DNA from 2 places in the Streptomyces sp. 135 genome. Region 2 is predicted to be linked to the other one. Evidence: riboswitches for the same ligand, from Rfam matches in the RefSeq annotation. Region 2 holds a riboswitch; the other holds the start of a gene.
The links. A riboswitch is a leader RNA that binds a small molecule or an ion and turns the genes downstream of it on or off. The one in region 2 is predicted to bind glycine.

Region 1 (8,316 bases), 4.7 Mb from region 2:
AGCCCGGCCACCGCGACGCGGGGGTGATCGCCTTCACGGCGCACTCCGTCGTCTTCACCGACGAGGAACCCGCCTGGGTGCGGGCCACGCTCGCCGCCCTCGACTGCGACCCGCTCGCGGCCGCCATGAACGCGCGCTTCCACGCCGCCTTGACGGACCGGACGGGCCGTACGACGGACACCATCGACCTGCTGACCGCGGCCACCGCCCGGCCGGGCACCCCCGACCCGCGCCTCGAACTGCGCGAACTGGACGACCCGGACCACCCACGCGTCGCCCGCGCCCGCGAGCACCGCGACGACGTACGCGTATGGACGTCCGCGGGCGGCGGCGTCCTGGTCATCGGCCGGGGCGTCGCGGGCCGCTGGGAGACGGCGGTCGAGGTCGAGGAGGACGCACGCCACCGGGGCCTCGGCCGCGCCCTGGCCGGCGCGGCACGCCATCTCGTCCCGGACGGCGACGTGGTGTGGGCGCAGCAGGCCGCGGGCAACGCGCGCGCCGTGCGGGCCTTCCAGGCGGCGGGGTACCGGCCGGTGGGGTCGGAGGCGCTGTTCGTGTCACCGCGTCAGGGAGCCCTCAGCACTCGATGATGTTCACCGCGAGCCCGCCCCGCGCGGTCTCCTTGTACTTGACGCTCATGTCGGCGCCCGTCTCCTTCATGGTCTTGATGACCTTGTCGAGGGAGACCTTGTGGGAGCCGTCGCCCCGCATCGCCATCTTCGCCGCGGTCACGGCCTTCACGGCCGCCATGCCGTTGCGCTCGATGCACGGGATCTGGACGAGGCCGCCGACCGGGTCGCAGGTCAGGCCGAGGTTGTGCTCCATGCCGATCTCCGCGGCGTTCTCGACCTGCTCCGGGGAGCCGCCGAGGACCTCGGCGAGCGCGCCCGCCGCCATCGAGCAGGCGGAGCCGACCTCGCCCTGGCAGCCGACCTCGGCGCCGGAGATCGAGGCGTTCTCCTTGAAGAGCATGCCGATGGCGCCCGCGGCGAGCAGGAAGCGCACCACGGCGTCGTCCTTCTCCTCCTGGGAGGCGCCGCCGGGCACGAAGTTCATGTAGTAGTGCAGGACGGCCGGGATGATGCCCGCGGCGCCGTTGGTCGGGGCGGTCACGACGCGGCCGCCCGCGGCGTTCTCCTCGTTCACGGCCATGGCGTAGAGCGTGATCCACTCCATCGCGCGGGCCTGCGGGTCGCCCTCGGCGCGCAGCTGGCGGGCCGAGTTGGCGGCGCGGCGGCGGACTTTAAGGCCGCCCGGCAGGATGCCCTCGCGGGACATGCCGCGCGAGACGCAGGCCTGCATGGTGCGCCAGATGTCGAGGAGGCCCTCGCGGATCTCCTCCTCCGTGCGCCAGGCCTTCTCGTTCTCCAGCATCAGCGCGGAGATGGACAGGCCGGTCTCCTGGGCGAGGCGCAGCAGCTCGTCGCCGGTGCGGAAGGGGTACTTGAGGACGGTGTCGTCCGGCACGATCGGGTTCTCACCCTCCGCGCCCTCCTGCTCAAGCACCGTCTCGTCGACGACGAAGCCGCCGCCCACCGAGTAGTACGTCTTCTCCAGGACGAGGGCGCCCTCATGGTCGTACGCGAAGATCGTCATGCCGTTGGCGTGGTACGGCAGGGCCTTGCGGCGGTGCAGGATCAGGTCCTCGTCGAAGTCGAAGCCGATCTCGTGCATGCCGAGGAGGCTGAGGCGGCCGCTGCTCTTGATCGCCTCGACCCGGGCGTCGGCACTCTCCACGTCCACCGTGCGCGGCGACTCGCCCTCCAGGCCGAGCAGCACGGCCTTCGGGGTGCCGTGGCCGTGGCCGGTGGCTCCGAGCGAGCCGAAGAGCTCGGCCCGTATGGCGGTGGTGTGGGCCATGAGGCCCTCGTTCTTGAGGCGGCTCGCGAACATGCGGGCGGCGCGCATCGGGCCGACCGTGTGGGAGCTGGACGGGCCGATGCCGATCGAGAACAGGTCGAAGACCGAGATGGCCACGGAGAACTCCAAAGACGAAAAGATCAAGAGGCGGACGTGGTGCGGGGCACCCTGCTCACTGTCCAGTGTGCGGGGTGCCCCGACCTTTCGTACGTACGAACAAAAGCGTACGAAGCTGTTCCGGTCTGAAGTGTACGAAAAAGCGTACGAAACTACTTCAGAACTACTTCAGGCCGGGGTACAGCGGGTGCTTGTCGGCCAGGGCCGTCACGCGGGCCTTGAGGGCGTCCGCGTCGAAGCCCGGCTTGAGGGCCTCGGCGATGATGTCGGCGACCTCGCGGAAGTCCTCCGTCTGGAAGCCGCGCGTGGCGAGTGCCGGGGTGCCGATCCGCAGGCCCGAGGTGACCATCGGGGGGCGCGGGTCGTTCGGGATCGCGTTGCGGTTGACCGTGATGCCGACCTCGTGGAGGCGGTCCTCGGCCTGCTGCCCGTCCAGCTCGGAGTTGCGCAGGTCCACCAGGACCAGGTGCACGTCCGTGCCGCCGGACAGGACGTCGACGCCGACGGCCTTCGCGTCGTCCTGGACGAGACGCTCGGCCAGGATGCGGGCACCGTCCAGGGTGCGCTGCTGGCGCTCCTTGAACTCCTCGCCCGCCGCGATCTTGAAGGAGACGGCCTTGGCCGCGATCACGTGCTCCAGCGGGCCGCCCTGGAAGCCGGGGAAGACCGCGGAGTTCAGCTTCTTCGCGAAGTCCTTGCTGCGGGCCAGGATGACGCCGCCGCGCGGGCCGCCCAGCGTCTTGTGCGTGGTGGAGGTCACCACGTCCGCGAACGGCACCGGGTTCGGGTGCAGCCCGGCGGCGACGAGACCGGCGAAGTGCGCCATGTCGACCCACAGGTACGCGCCGACCTCGTCCGCGATGCGGCGGAACTCGGCGAAGTCCAGGTGACGCGGGTACGCGGACCAGCCCGCGATGATCACCTTGGGGCTGTTCTCCTTGGCCAGGCGCTCGACCTCGGCCATGTCGACCAGGCCGGCCTCGTCGACGTGGTACGCGACCACGTTGAACTGCTTGCCGGAGAAGTTCAGGCGCATGCCGTGGGTGAGGTGCCCGCCGTGTGCCAGGTCCAGGCCGAGGATCGTGTCGCCGGGCTGGGCGAGCGCGAAGAGGGCGGCCTGGTTGGCGGAGGCGCCGGAGTGCGGCTGGACGTTGGCGTACTCGGCGCCGAACAGGTCCTTGATCCGCTCGATCGCGAGCCGCTCGGTGACGTCGACGTGCTCGCAGCCGCCGTAGTAGCGGCGGCCGGGGTAGCCCTCGGCGTACTTGTTGGTGAGGACCGTCCCCTGGGCCTCCATGACGGCGACCGGAGCGAAGTTCTCCGAGGCGATCATTTCCAGGGTGGACTGCTGGCGGTGGAGCTCGGCGTCGACGGCTGCGGCGACCTCCGGGTCCAGCTCGTGCAGAGGGGTGTTCAGAAGCGACATCGGGGAGATCCTTAGCTGCCGGAGAACTCGGTGTACTCGTCCGCGGAGAGCAGGTCCTTCGGCTCCTCCGTGGTGCGGACCTTGAAGAGCCAACCGCCCTCGAACGGCGCGGAGTTCACCAGCGACGGGTCGTCCACGACGTCCTGGTTGGCCTCGACGACCTCGCCGGTGACCGGGGAGTAGAGGTCGCTGACCGACTTGGTCGACTCCAGCTCGCCGCAGGTCTCGCCCGCGGTCACCGTGTCGCCGACCGCCGGAAGCTGCACGAAGACGACGTCACCGAGCGCGTTGGCCGCGTGCTCCGTGATGCCGACCGTCGAGACGCCCTCCTGGGCGTCCGACAGCCACTCGTGCTCCTTGCTGTAACGCAGCTGCTGGGGGTTGCTCATGACCTGAATTCTCCTGTACGCGGGTGGGTGCTGCGGAACGGGAAAGATGTGCGGGGGGTCACTTGTGACGGTCGAGGCGTCACTTCTGGCGCTTGTAGAACGGCAGCGCCACGACCTCGTACGGCTCATGCGTACCGCGGATGTCCACGCCCACACCGGGCGTGCCGGGAGCGGCGTGCTCCGCGTCCACGTACGCCATCGCGATCGGCTTGCCCAGCGTCGGGGACGGGGCGCCGGAGGTGACCTCGCCGATGACCTCGCCGTCCGCGACCACGGAGAAGCCCGCGCGCGGGACGCGGCGGCCCTCGGCGATCAGGCCGACCAGCTTGCGCGGCGGGGCGGACTCGGCGCGCTCGGCGGCGGCGGCCAGGGCCGCGCGGCCCACGAAGGAGTCCGACTGCGACGTCTTGTCGAACTTCACCACCCGGCCGAGGCCCGCGTCGAACGGCGTGAGCCCGGCGGTCAGCTCGTGCCCGTACAGCGGCATGCCCGCCTCCAGGCGCAGCGTGTCGCGGCAGGAGAGACCCGCCGGGACCATGCCGACGGGGGTGCCGGCCTCCATGAGGGCGTTCCACAGCTTCTCGGCGTCACCGGGGGCGACGAACAGCTCGAAGCCGTCCTCGCCGGTGTAGCCCGTGCGGGCGATCAGCGCGGGGACGCCCGCGACGGTGCCGGGCAGGCCCGCGTAGTACTTCAGGCCGTCCAGGTCGGCGTCCGTCAGGGACTTCAGGATGCCGGGGGACTCCGGGCCCTGGACGGCGAGCAGCGCGTACGCGTCGCGGTCGTCGCGGACCTCGGCGTCGAAGCCGTCGGCGCGGGCGGTGAGGGTGTCAAGGACGACCTGCGCGTTGGAGGCGTTGGCGACCACCATGTACTCGGTCTCGCCCAGGCGGTACACGATCAGGTCGTCCAGGATGCCGCCGTCCTCGGCGACGATCATGGTGTAGCGGGCGCGGCCGACACCGACGGAGCCGATGTTGCCGACGAGCGAGAAGTTCAGGAAGTCGACGGCCCCGGGGCCGGTGACGGTGATCTCGCCCATGTGGGAGAGGTCGAAGAGACCGGCCTTGGTGCGTACGGCGTTGTGCTCGTCGCGCTCGCTGGCGTACCGCAGCGGCATGTCCCAGCCCGCGAAGTCGGTCATGGTCGCGCCGAGCGCGCGATGCACGGCATCGAGGGCGGTCAGACGGGGGGCAGTGCTCATGAAGAAAACTCCCAGGGCATGACGGGCGAGGTCGATCCTCCCCATCTGTCATCGGAACCTGAGAGGTTCGCCGCGAGCGTCCCGGCACACGGGACGCACGGCTTGCACCTTGGGTGGGACCGACGGCTGCCGGCCCGCTTTTCAGATGTGCCTCGCCCGCGCGGTACGGGGCCTGAGAGATTCAAGGGAGGGACTTGCTCCTTCGGCGCCCCGGGCCCATACATGCTGGTCCGGGAACTCTCCCGCGCGGATTCAAACGGCCGGTATGGAGTTGGCGCGCACATCATTGCACGCGACCGTGGCCAGGGGGGACGTGTGGTCGAGTAATCCTCTTGTGCCGCATTACCTTCTCTTTACACTTGCCGGGGAAAGCAGTACGTGACCGCTATGGGGAGGCCGATCACGGTGCGCAGCAGGACGAGTGTCTACGCCACTACCACGGGGGTGGCGCTGCCGAAGCAGGCTGCCGCCCCGCTCCGGGAGGGCTGCGGCCCGCTTCCCGTGGCCGTCGTCCGCGATCTGCGGCAGCGGGCCGGGCACAGCCCGCGCCGCCTCACCTTCGCCGAGGGCGACCTGGTCGTCGTCTCCGGGCTGCCCGGTGGCGGAAAGTCGACGCTGATGCGGCAGGCCGTCAGCGGCATCCGCGTCGACTCCCAGGACACCCGCGACCGCTGGGCGGCCCGCATGCCGCGGCTGCTGCCGTACGCCGTCTACCGCCCCGTGGTCCGCCTCGCGCACTACGCGGGCCTTCGCCGGATCCTGCGCTCCGGCGCCGGCGTCGTCGTGCACGACTGCGGCACCCAGGCGTGGGTGCGCCGCTGGCTCGCCCGGGAGGCCCTGCGGCGCGGCGGGACGCTGCATCTGCTGCTCCTCGACGTCCCCGCCGACACCGCGCTCCAGGGCCAGCGCGAGCGCGGCCGTGGCGTCTCGCGGTACGCCTTCGCCCGGCACCGCAGAGTGATCGCGCGGCTCGTGGCGGCCGCCGAGCGAGGCGACCTGCCGCGCGGCTGCGGCTCCGCGGTGCTGCTCGACCGCGCGGCGGCGCAGGTGCTGCGGGAGATCGCCTTCGACCGCTGAGGACCAGCGGCGTTAGGGTGCGAGCCGCAGGCAGAGCGGTCGCGAGCAGGGGTTGGGACAGATGGACTTTCCGGCGCAGGCACACGCCCATCCGTACGGCGGATGGCCGGGCAACGAACTGGAGCAGGTCCTCGCGGCCTCGCTCGGCGCCCCCGCCTCGGCGGGTGCCCGCATAGTCGAGGTGCTGGGCCGCAGCCGGCTCTGGATCCCGCTGCCCAACGGCGGCGGCCCCGAAAGCGGCACCCTCGACCTGCCGACCCTGGAGATCGACGGACAGGCGTACGTCCCCGTCTTCACCTCCGAGGAGCAGTTCCGCCAGGCGCTCGGCGGCGCGGCCGACCGCATGGGGTGCACGGTGGCGCCCGCCGTGGAGTTCGCGCGGGGCCTTCCGCCGCAGCTGGGCATCGTGCTGAACCCGGACGGCACCGTCGGCGTCCCCCTGCCGCCGCCCGCCGTGGCCGAGCTGTGCCGGGCCGGCCGCACCCCGCTGGACGGGCCCGCCACCGGCGGCCGGGTCCGTCTCTTCGAGCCGGACTGGCAGGAGGACCCGGTGGGCTTCCTGGCCGCCGCGGGCCGTGAATTCGAGGCGGCGGGCGTCGTGCTCACCGCGCGCCGCTGCCTGGCCGCCATCGAGACGGACGACCCGACCCTCTTCGTCGGCGTCGAACTGGCCACCTGGGAGGGCGACGCCCGCGACCTCCCGATGCAGGCCCTCGGCCGTGCCCTGACCCTGGTCCCGGTCCCCTGGCCGGTCAACCTCGTCCTGCTCGACGTGGCCCAGGACCCGGTGGCGGACTGGCTCCGCGCGAAGGTGCGGCCGTTCTACCTCCGGGGGGCCTGAGTCGCGGGGCCTGAGTCGCGGGGCCCGAGTCCAAGGGGGCCGCGACCCTCGACGTCGCGTACGTCAAGTCCGGGCAGGGATCGACGCTTAAGCTGGTTCCAAGACCGGGTCCGTCAGGGCAGGGCAGGGCAGGTCCATGGAGTCGATCGAGTCGTCGGGTTCGGCGTGAAGGGGCGGTTACGGGTGAGTGCGTCGGGCACGGCCGCGGGCGATGGGGTCTCCCCTGGCCGAGCACAGCCGAGACCGGGAGGACAGGTCGAGCAGCTGCTGCGCCAAGTGACGCCGGGGCGTTACGACGCGTACGAGGCACTGCTGCGCGCGCTCGCCGCCGAGCAGCTGTGGATGCTGCTCTGGCACGGCCAGGCCGGCTCCCCCGACGCCCAGTACGGGAACATGGAGGTCGAGGGCCTCGGCTACGCCCCCTGCGTGACCTCCGCCCAGGAGCTGTCCGCCAGCGGCTGGAACCGCTCTTACGAGGTCGTGCGCGGCATCGACGTCGCCCGCACCCTGTACCCGGACCACTACGGCCTGTGGCTCAATCCGCACGCCCCCGGCGGCGGCGTCGGCATTCCCTGGCTGGATCTGCGCCGCATCGCCTCGGGCCTCGACCTGCTGCCCGCGGGACCGCTCAGGCTGACCGAGCCGAACATCGAGATCCCCCAGTTCTACGCCCTGTTGACGCAGAACGCGCACCGCACCCCCGTCGTGCGCTCACTGCGCCGCGCCTGGGTGCAGCCCGCGCTCGGGGCGCCCTATCTGGCCATCGGCCTCGACGTGTACGACACGTCACCGCCGTCGGTCGACGCGGTGCGCACGATGATGCAGCAGTCCATCTCCGCCGTCCCCGAGGGCCTGCCCGTGTCGACGGTCGCGATGTCCGACGACCACGACCCGGTCGCCATGTGGCTGCGGGCCAACGCCCGGCCGTTCTACGACCGCGAGGCCCAGGCCGCGCCCGCCCCGGCCGGCGGGTACGGCTACCCCGCGCAGTACTGAACAGCAGCTGAACGGCACTGAACAGCGGGAATGGACACGATGACCGTTCTGATGGGGGTGGGGCCCTATAGGCTCCCGTGCCGCCTTGCGCCCCAACTGCCCCGTGTTCGACCCTCGTTCACTCGCGTCCGCATAACGGAACACCTCGATCAGCATCACGGTTGCGCATCCTTTCCCCGTCAAGTCTGGTAACAGATCACAACGTGGATGAAGACTCCCGCTCCAAGGGGCCTTCGCCCCTGCGTACGACGGACTGATCACGTCGCTACAGCGGCAAGTGCGGGCCGGTCACCACCGGTTGAGAGGGGTCCCTGCCACGATGACGGCACCATTGCATGACACACCTGCGGACGCGGACCCGACCGAGGACGTCGCTCCCGCAGTTGATGCAGGGGTGAAGAAGGTC
Region 2 (8,316 bases):
ATGGGGCATTGTCAGTGGCGTAAGGCAGCATCGGAGATGTGAGAAGCGCGCCGACGATCCTGCATCTGGACATGGATGCCTTCTACGCGTCCGCCGAGCAGGCCGCGAAGCCGAGTCTGCGTGGAAAGGCCGTGGTGGTGGGCGGTCTCGGGCCGCGGGGTGTCGTGGCCACGGCCTCCTATGAGGCACGGCGGTTCGGTGTGCACTCGGCGATGCCGATGGGGCAGGCGCGGCGGCTGGCTCCGAACGCCGCCTATCTCGTGCCGCGCTTCGGGTTGTACCGCGAGATCAGTGAGCAGGTCATGGGGCTGCTGCGGGAGCTGTCACCGCTGGTGGAGCCGCTCAGCCTGGACGAGGCCTTCGTGGACCTGGAGGCGGGCGGGGTCGCCGATGACGAGGCGTCGGCCAGGGCCGTGGGGGAGCGGCTGCGGGCGGACATCAAGGCGGTGACCGGGCTGACCGGGTCCGTGGGGCTCGCCGCCTCCAAGATGCTGGCGAAGATCGCCTCCGAGGAGGCCAAGCCGGATGGGCTCAGGCTGATAGCACCGGGGACGGAGCGGGCGCTGCTGGGACCGATGTCGGTGCGGACGTTGCCGGGGGTCGGTCCCGCCACCGGGGACCATTTGCGGCGGGCCGGGATCACCACGGTCGAGGAGATCGCCGAGGCCGGGGAGGACGAGCTCGTACGGCTGCTCGGGAAGGCGCACGGCGGATCGCTGTACGCGATGGCGCTGGCGCACGACGAGCGGCCCGTGGTGGCCGAGCGGGACACCAAGTCGGTCAGCGTCGAGGACACCTATGACGTGGACATCCACGACCGGGTGCGGGTCAGGGGGGAGGTCGCCCGGCTCGCCGACCGGTGCGTGCAGCGGCTGCGTGCGGCGGGGCACTCGGGGCGGACCATCGTGCTGAAGGTGCGGCGGTTCGACTTCTCCACGCTGACGCGGTCCGAGACGTTGCGGGGGCCCACCGACGATCCCGGAGTGGTCCGGGAGGCCGCGGCGCGGCTGCTGGAGTCCGTGGACACCACGGGTGGGGTGCGGCTGCTGGGGGTGGGGGTCACGGGGCTCGCCGACTACACGCAGGAGGACCTCTTCGCGCAGGCCCAGGCGCAGGCTGCTGCTGAGGCCGGGGTTTCCGATGAGGGTGTGGAGCCGGAGTCCGGCGGCGAAGCGGACGGGGCGTCGCCCGGGGAGCCGCAGGATGTGGGTGCCGAGGAGTCCGCGGCCCCTGCGGAGCGGCGCTGGGCAGCTGGGCACGATGTGCGGCATGCCGAGTACGGGCACGGGTGGGTGCAGGGGAGCGGGCTGGGCCGGGTGACGGTGCGCTTCGAGACGCCGGGGTCCGAGCCGGGGCGGGTGCGGACGTTCCGCACGGATGATCCGCTGCTGGTGCCGGCGGAGCCGTTGCCGTTGGTGGAGCCGTCCGGGGCGGCAGGGCCGTTCCGTGCGGCAGGGCTGTCCTGCGCGGTGGAGCCGTCGGTCGTGGGGGAGGCCTTGCCTGCGGGGGCTGGGGAGGTGGCAGGGCTGGGGGAGCGGGGTTGAGGGCGGCGTGGCGCCCTCACGGCGGTGGATCCTGCGGGGAGGGGGCTCGGTCGGGGCGAGGGGTGAGGTTCGCGGCGAGGTGGCCGCCAGGGGAGGGTGCCCCGCGTTGGGGCTGGTGCGTGGTCTAGGGGGAGCCAGCTGCGGTCGGGGTGGGGGCCCGGCAGAGGGGAGGGGGAGGTCCGTGGCGAGGGGGTCGTACGGGGGGCGGCGGTGATGCGGCCGGTGTGGTGGTCTTGGGCTGGCCGGTCAGCCTCGCTGGGGGCTTGTTGGCTGGGTGACCGGGATTGCGGGTCCGCGTGGCCGATGGTGCAAGGGGAGGGGGAACAGCCGCGTGGTCAGGGAGGGTCGCCTGCGATGTGGCCGAAGTTGCGGTCCCGGGGAGGGGGCTCTGGGGGTGTGGTGTCCAGGCCGTAGTGGTGGTAGAGCTGGAGTTCCTGGGCGGGGGAGAGGTGGCGGCCGACGCCGAAGTCGGGGGCGTCCTTGATCAGGTCGCGGTCGAAGGGGATGCGGAGGGTGCCGTCGCCGGTGAGTTCGCTCGGCTCCAGGGGGACGAAGGCGTCGCGGCTGAACAGGCCGGTGCGTATGGCCGCCCACTCCGGTGCGCCGGTGGCGTCGTCGAGATAGATCTCGTCGATCGTGCCGATCTTCGCCCCGTTCCGGTCGAACGCCTTGCGGCCGATCAGGTTGCGCGGATCGATGTCGGTCTGCACGGGCCCTCCAGCTGATCGCGGGGTCGGATGTGGGCATAACTCATCTTTGTCCGCTCGTACTCACTACGTAAGAGCACTTCGGGGCAGGCGGCCACTCGAGGGAATGGCCGGGGGACGCGCTGGTAGGCTGGCGCTGGCTGCTGATCCCGTGCGGGAGAGCTCTCCGGGTCACGATTCCGGAGGCGCCGAAGGAGCAAATCCTCCCCGGAATCTCTCAGGCACACGTACCGCACGGACGAGGTCACTCTGGAAAGCAGGGCGGGCGTACGGGCGGGCACGTTCGAACCCCTTCCTCACCGACGGTGAAAGCCGGGACGGCGCCTTCGCGGGTGTCCCCGGTGAAGCTCTCAGGTTGAGATGACAGAGGGGGAGGCCGTCCGGGTACCCGCGCCGTGGTACCCCTCGTAGGTCGCGCAGACCAGGAGGCCTCCGCAATGACTGCCACCAATCGCATCCCGCTCTCCGAGCTCGAACAGGGCATCCCCTTCGAGCAGCGGCACATCGGGCCCGATGCGGAAGCGCGGGCCAAGATGCTCGCCCAGGTCGGGTACGGCTCGCTCGACGAGCTCACGGCCGCCGCGGTGCCGGATGTGATCAAGAACGCCGAGGCGCTGAAGCTGCCCGGCGCGCGCTCCGAGGCCGAGGTGCTGGCCGAACTGCGCTCGCTCGCCGACCGGAACCAGGTCCTCGATTCCATGATCGGTCTCGGGTACTACGGCACCTTCACGCCGCCCGTGATCTTGCGGAACGTCATGGAGAACCCCGCCTGGTACACCGCCTACACGCCGTACCAGCCCGAGATCTCCCAGGGGCGCCTCGAGGCGCTGCTCAACTTCCAGACCATGGTCGCCGAGCTGACCGGCCTGCCCACCTCCGGAGCCTCGCTGCTCGACGAGGGGACGGCCGCTGCCGAGGCCATGGCCCTGTCGCGGCGCATGGGCAAGGTCAAGGACGGCGTCTTCCTCGTCGACGCCGACGCCCTGCCGCAGACCATCGCCGTCATCCGGACCCGTGCCGAGCCGACGGGTGTCGAGGTCGTCGTCACGGACTTGAGCACCGGTATTCCCGCCGAGGTCGCCGAGCGCGGTGTCGTGGGCGTGCTGGTTCAGTACCCCGGCGCCTCCGGCGCCGTACGCGACATCAAGCCGCTCATCGACCAGGCGCACGAGCTCGGTGCGGTCGTCACGGTCGCCGCCGACCTGCTCGCCCTGACGCTGCTCACCTCGCCCGGCGAGCTCGGCGCGGACATCGCCGTCGGCACGACCCAGCGCTTCGGTGTGCCGATGGGCTTCGGCGGCCCGCACGCCGGTTACATGGCGGTGCGCGAGAAGTTCGCGCGCAGCCTGCCCGGGCGGCTCGTCGGCGTCTCCGTCGACGCCGACGGCAACAAGGCGTACCGGCTCGCGCTGCAGACCCGTGAGCAGCACATCCGCCGTGAGAAGGCCACCAGCAACATCTGTACCGCTCAGGTGCTGCTCGCCGTCATGGCCGGGATGTACGCCGTCTACCACGGCCCCGACGGGCTGAAGTCCATCGCGCGGCGCACCCACCGGTACGCGACGCTCCTCGCCGAGGGCCTGAAGGCCGGCGGTGTCGAGGTCGTGCACGGCGCGTACTTCGACACGCTGACCGTGCGCGTGCCCGGCAAGGCGGAGGGGATCGTTTCTGCAGCCCGCGAGAACGGCGTCAACATCCGCCGGGTCGACGCCGACCACGTCTCGCTCGCCTGTGACGAGACCACCACGCGCCGGCAGCTCGCCGCCGTGTGGGGGGCCTTCGGGGTCGAGGCCGATGTCGACGCGCTCGACGCCGAGGTCAGGGACACGCTGCCCGCGGGTCTGCTGCGCACGGATCAGTACCTCACGCACCCCGTCTTCCACCAGTACCGCTCCGAGACGTCGATGCTGCGCTACCTGCGCAGGCTGGCCGACCGCGACTACGCGCTCGACCGCGGCATGATCCCGCTGGGCTCCTGCACCATGAAGCTCAACGCGACCACCGAGATGGAGCCGGTCACCTGGCCCGAGTTCGGACAGCTGCACCCCTTCGCGCCCGCCCAGCAGGCGCAGGGCTACCTCACGCTCATCCGTGAGCTGGAGGAGCGGCTCGCCGAGGTCACCGGGTACGACAAGGTCTCCCTCCAGCCGAACGCCGGGTCGCAGGGTGAGCTGGCCGGGCTGCTGGCCGTGCGCGGGTACCACCGCGCCAACGGTGACGACCAGCGCACCGTCTGCCTCATCCCGTCCTCCGCGCACGGGACGAACGCGGCGAGCGCCGTCATGGCCGGCATGAAGGTCGTCGTCGTGAAGACCGCCGACGACGGCGAGATCGACGCCGAGGACCTGCGCGCCAAGATCGAGAAGCACCGTGACGAGCTCGCCGTGCTCATGATCACGTACCCCTCGACGCACGGTGTGTTCGAGGAGCACGTCGCCGACATCTGCGCGGAGGTGCACGAGGCCGGCGGTCAGGTGTACGTCGACGGCGCGAACCTCAACGCGCTGGTGGGTCTCGCCAAGCCGGGGCACTTCGGCGGCGACGTCTCGCACCTGAACCTGCACAAGACCTTCTGCATCCCGCACGGCGGCGGCGGCCCGGGTGTCGGCCCGGTCGGTGTGCGCGAGCACCTCGCCCCGTACCTGCCCAACCATCCGTTGCAGCCCGCCGCGGGCCCGAAGACCGGTGTCGGCCCGATCTCCGCGGCGCCGTGGGGTTCCGCCGGGATCCTGCCGATCTCCTGGTCGTACGTACGCCTCATGGGCGGCGAGGGGCTCAAGCGCGCCACCCAGGTCGCGGTGCTCTCCGCCAACTACATCGCCAAGCGCCTGGAGCCGCACTACCCGGTGCTCTACACCGGTCCCGGCGGGCTCGTCGCGCACGAGGCCATCATCGACCTGCGGCCGCTCAGCAAGGCGACCGGCGTCAGCGTCGACGACATCGCCAAGCGGCTCATCGACTACGGCTTCCACGCGCCGACCATGTCCTTCCCGGTCGCGGGCACGCTGATGATCGAGCCGACCGAGAGCGAGGACCTCGCCGAGATCGACCGGTTCTGCGACGCGATGATCGCCATCCGCCGGGAGATCGAGAAGGTCGGCTCCGGTGAGTGGGCCGCCGACGACAACCCGCTGCGGAACGCGCCGCACACCGCGGCCGCGCTCGGCGGGGAGTGGGAGCACGGCTACAGCCGTGAGGAGGCCGTCTTCCCGGCCGGCGTCGTCGCGTCGGACAAGTACTGGCCGCCGGTGCGCCGCATCGACCAGGCGTACGGCGACCGGAACCTCGTCTGCTCGTGCCCGCCGCTGGACGCGTACGAGGACTGATGACGGGGCCCGTGCGGCACGGGCATGCGCCGGGGCCGGTTCGGAGAGTTCTCTCCGGGCCGGCCCCTCGTGTGTTCCGTGTTCTGTTCCGTGCTGCGGGGTTACGTCCGTGCGGCTGTGCCGGCGGCGATCAGGCGGCCGTCATGATCTGGTCGGTGCCCAGCGGTCGGTGCGGGGCGATGATCTGGCCGTCCGGCAGCAGCTCACCGGTGTCCTCGAAGAGCAGGACGCCGTTGCACAGCAGGCTCCAGCCCTGCTCCGGGTGGCTCGCCATGAGGAGCGCGGCCTCCCGGTCGGCGGAGTCGGCTGTCGGGCACGGTGGTTGGTGCTGGCACATGGAAGGGTTCTTTCGCTGCGGTGAGATGGTGGTGACGTCTGTGCTGCGGTTCGCTGCGGTACTCATAACCGCCCCCCGTTGTAGTCGGTCCGTTCCCAGTGTTGCCCCACGGGCGTCAATCCGCAGGGATTTTGCAGCAGCGGTTCTTACTGCTTAATGACGTATCACCCGCCCGGGCGGTTCAGCCCAACTCCACTGTCCCTTCGGGTGGTTCGGGGTGGCCTGACCGGACTAGTCCACCTGGGTGGGGGCGCAGCGCCGTGCCCCGCGGCCAAGGGCGGCGGGGCACGTGTGACAGCAGGGTTGCGGCGGGGTCAGGCGGGCGAGCCGAGCAGGGGCGCGGGCGTCGCCGGTGTCAGGCGGTGGGCGAGGACCGGGAGCAACTCGGCGACGCGGTGCGGCCGGTGGGCCGCGATGCCGGGCGGGGCCGGAGCCAGGGGGACCAGCAGATCGGTGGCCGCGAGCGGGGCATCGGTGCCGTCGTCGGTGCAGTCGCCGTGCAGCCAGAGCGTCAGCATGTAGAGCTCGGGTACGGAGAGCAGTCGGGGCTGGCAGGGCATCGGCATGGCCTCGGCGTGCCGCAGGGCCCGCTCGGTGGAGGCGATGTAAGGGCCCTCGAAGAAGTGGGAGAAGGCCCAGCCGTCCGGTGTGAGCATCGTGTCGGCCGCGGCGAGGGTGCGCTCGCCGCTGCGGATCATGAAGCGCCAGCCGGCGAGGCGGGTGGGCGAGGTGCCGTCGGGCGCGGTGCGGCCCAGCACATGGACGGGCAGCGGGAGTTCGGGGCTCACGGCACCCTGGGCGGCACGGAGGGCCGGGGTCCGGGCCTCGCGTACGGCTGTGGGGGAACCGAGTGCCGCGAGGACGCTGCGCAGGGCGGGCGCGGGGGCCGGGAGGACATGCAGCGGCATGGTGGGTCGCCTCTCTCATTCGACAGGCACAGTGGAGCGGGGGCAGGTGCGTGACGTCGCTGTCAGCTCTGGGTCAGAGGGGCGGGGGCCGGGGGACCGCGAGCGCCAACTCTCTGCCTAGATTGCGAAGTTTATATGAGACATGTTCGAGCGGTGTTTCGGCTAGACGTGCTCGATATTGCGGGCAAGGCGTTATCGGGTCATACTTCTGAGAGGTTTAACCCGATTTCGGATAGGCCTCGCTTCCGTGACCTCGTATTCAGCGAGGTGAGCGGTCGGCCGATTCCCGTCGGTTCTTTTGACCAGGTTCTCCGGAACGGAATCCTCGCCTGCCGCATGCCCGGTGAATGTGCCGCGCGTCGGCTGCCACGAGCCTACTGCCCGGCGCGTCGCCGTGGGGCGTTATCGATCACATTGACGGGGCATCATCCCCCGTACACAGTGGCCGGACCCTTGGCTGCCTGTCCGAGGAGGGACGCTTCGATGGGTGAGAAGGTCGTGGCGGGCGCGTTCGACCTGTCCGATCGACACCAGTACCGAAGGAAGCTCCGCGCGTGCCTGACGGGGCTGGAGCGGCTGTTGGAGGAGGAGCGGTTCGATCGGCCCAGGAATCTGATGGGCATGGAGATCGAGCTGAATCTCGCAGGGCCCGACGGACTGCCGAGAATGTTGAATGCGCAGGTTCTCGAGCGCATCGCGAGCGGGGATTTCCAGACGGAACTCGGAATGTTCAACCTGGAAGTGAACATTGCCCCGCACCGGCTCGGCGGACGCGTTCTCGACCGGCTCGCCGAAGAAGTGCGCACCGGTCTCAACTACGCGCACAGAAAAGCCAACGAGGTGGACGCGGGGATCGTCATGATCGGCATTCTGCCGACCCTGAACAGGGAGGACATGGTCTCCGCCAACCTCTCCGACGTCGACCGCTACGCCCTCCTCAACGAGCAGATCGTGGCGGCGCGCGGCGAGCGCTTCGCCCTCGACATCGAGGGCGTGGAGCGGCTGACCTGCACGTCCGCCTCGATCGTGCCCGAAGCGGCGTGCACCTCCGTGCAGTTGCACCTCCAGGTCACCCCGGGCCGGTTCGCCGATGTGTGGAACGCGGCGCAGGCCGTCGCCGCGGCGCAGGTCGCCGTGGGGGCCAACGCGCCGTTCCTCTTCGGGCGCGAGTTGTGGCGCGAGTCGCGGCCCCCGCTCTTCCTCCAGTCCACCGACACGCGACCGCCCGAGCTCCAGGCCCAGGGCGTGCGGCCGAGGACCTGGTTCGGGGAGCGGTGGATCACGGGGCCGCTGGAGCTCTTCGAGGAGAACCTGCGCTACTTTCCGGCGCTGCTGCCCCTCATGGAGGCCGAGGATCCGCTGGGCGTCATCGACGCGGGCGGTGTGCCGCAGCTCGGCGAACTCGTCCTGCACAACGGCACCGTCTACCGCTGGAACCGCCCGGTGTACGGCATCGCCGACGGCGTCCCGCATCTGCGGGTCGAGAACCGCGTG

Region 1: another riboswitch for glycine. It lies ahead of gcvT (glycine cleavage system aminomethyltransferase GcvT); the one in region 2 lies ahead of gcvP (aminomethyl-transferring glycine dehydrogenase).

The regions. Positions count from the first base shown of each region.
Region 1 is NZ_CP075691.1:5,950,705-5,959,020, forward strand. Features, by position in the region: gene KKZ08_RS26950 (GNAT family N-acetyltransferase) at 1-590, shown strand, start outside; gene KKZ08_RS26955 (L-serine ammonia-lyase) at 577-1,977, opposite strand; gene glyA (serine hydroxymethyltransferase) at 2,141-3,403, opposite strand; gene gcvH (glycine cleavage system protein GcvH) at 3,415-3,792, opposite strand; gene gcvT (glycine cleavage system aminomethyltransferase GcvT) at 3,872-4,996, opposite strand; glycine riboswitch at 5,148-5,251, opposite strand; gene KKZ08_RS26975 (AAA family ATPase) at 5,384-6,073, shown strand; gene KKZ08_RS26980 (enhanced serine sensitivity protein SseB) at 6,135-6,914, shown strand; gene KKZ08_RS26985 (enhanced serine sensitivity protein SseB C-terminal domain-containing protein) at 7,179-7,910, shown strand; gene KKZ08_RS26990 (ABC transporter permease) at 8,230-8,316, shown strand, end outside.
Region 2 is NZ_CP075691.1:1,252,409-1,260,724, reverse strand. Features, by position in the region: gene KKZ08_RS05840 (DNA polymerase IV) at 39-1,544, shown strand; gene KKZ08_RS05835 (PRC-barrel domain-containing protein) at 1,880-2,254, opposite strand; glycine riboswitch at 2,396-2,494, shown strand; gene gcvP (aminomethyl-transferring glycine dehydrogenase) at 2,689-5,577, shown strand; gene KKZ08_RS05825 (DUF5999 family protein) at 5,708-5,914, opposite strand; gene KKZ08_RS05820 (hypothetical protein) at 6,229-6,822, opposite strand; gene KKZ08_RS05815 (glutamate--cysteine ligase) at 7,306-8,316, shown strand, end outside.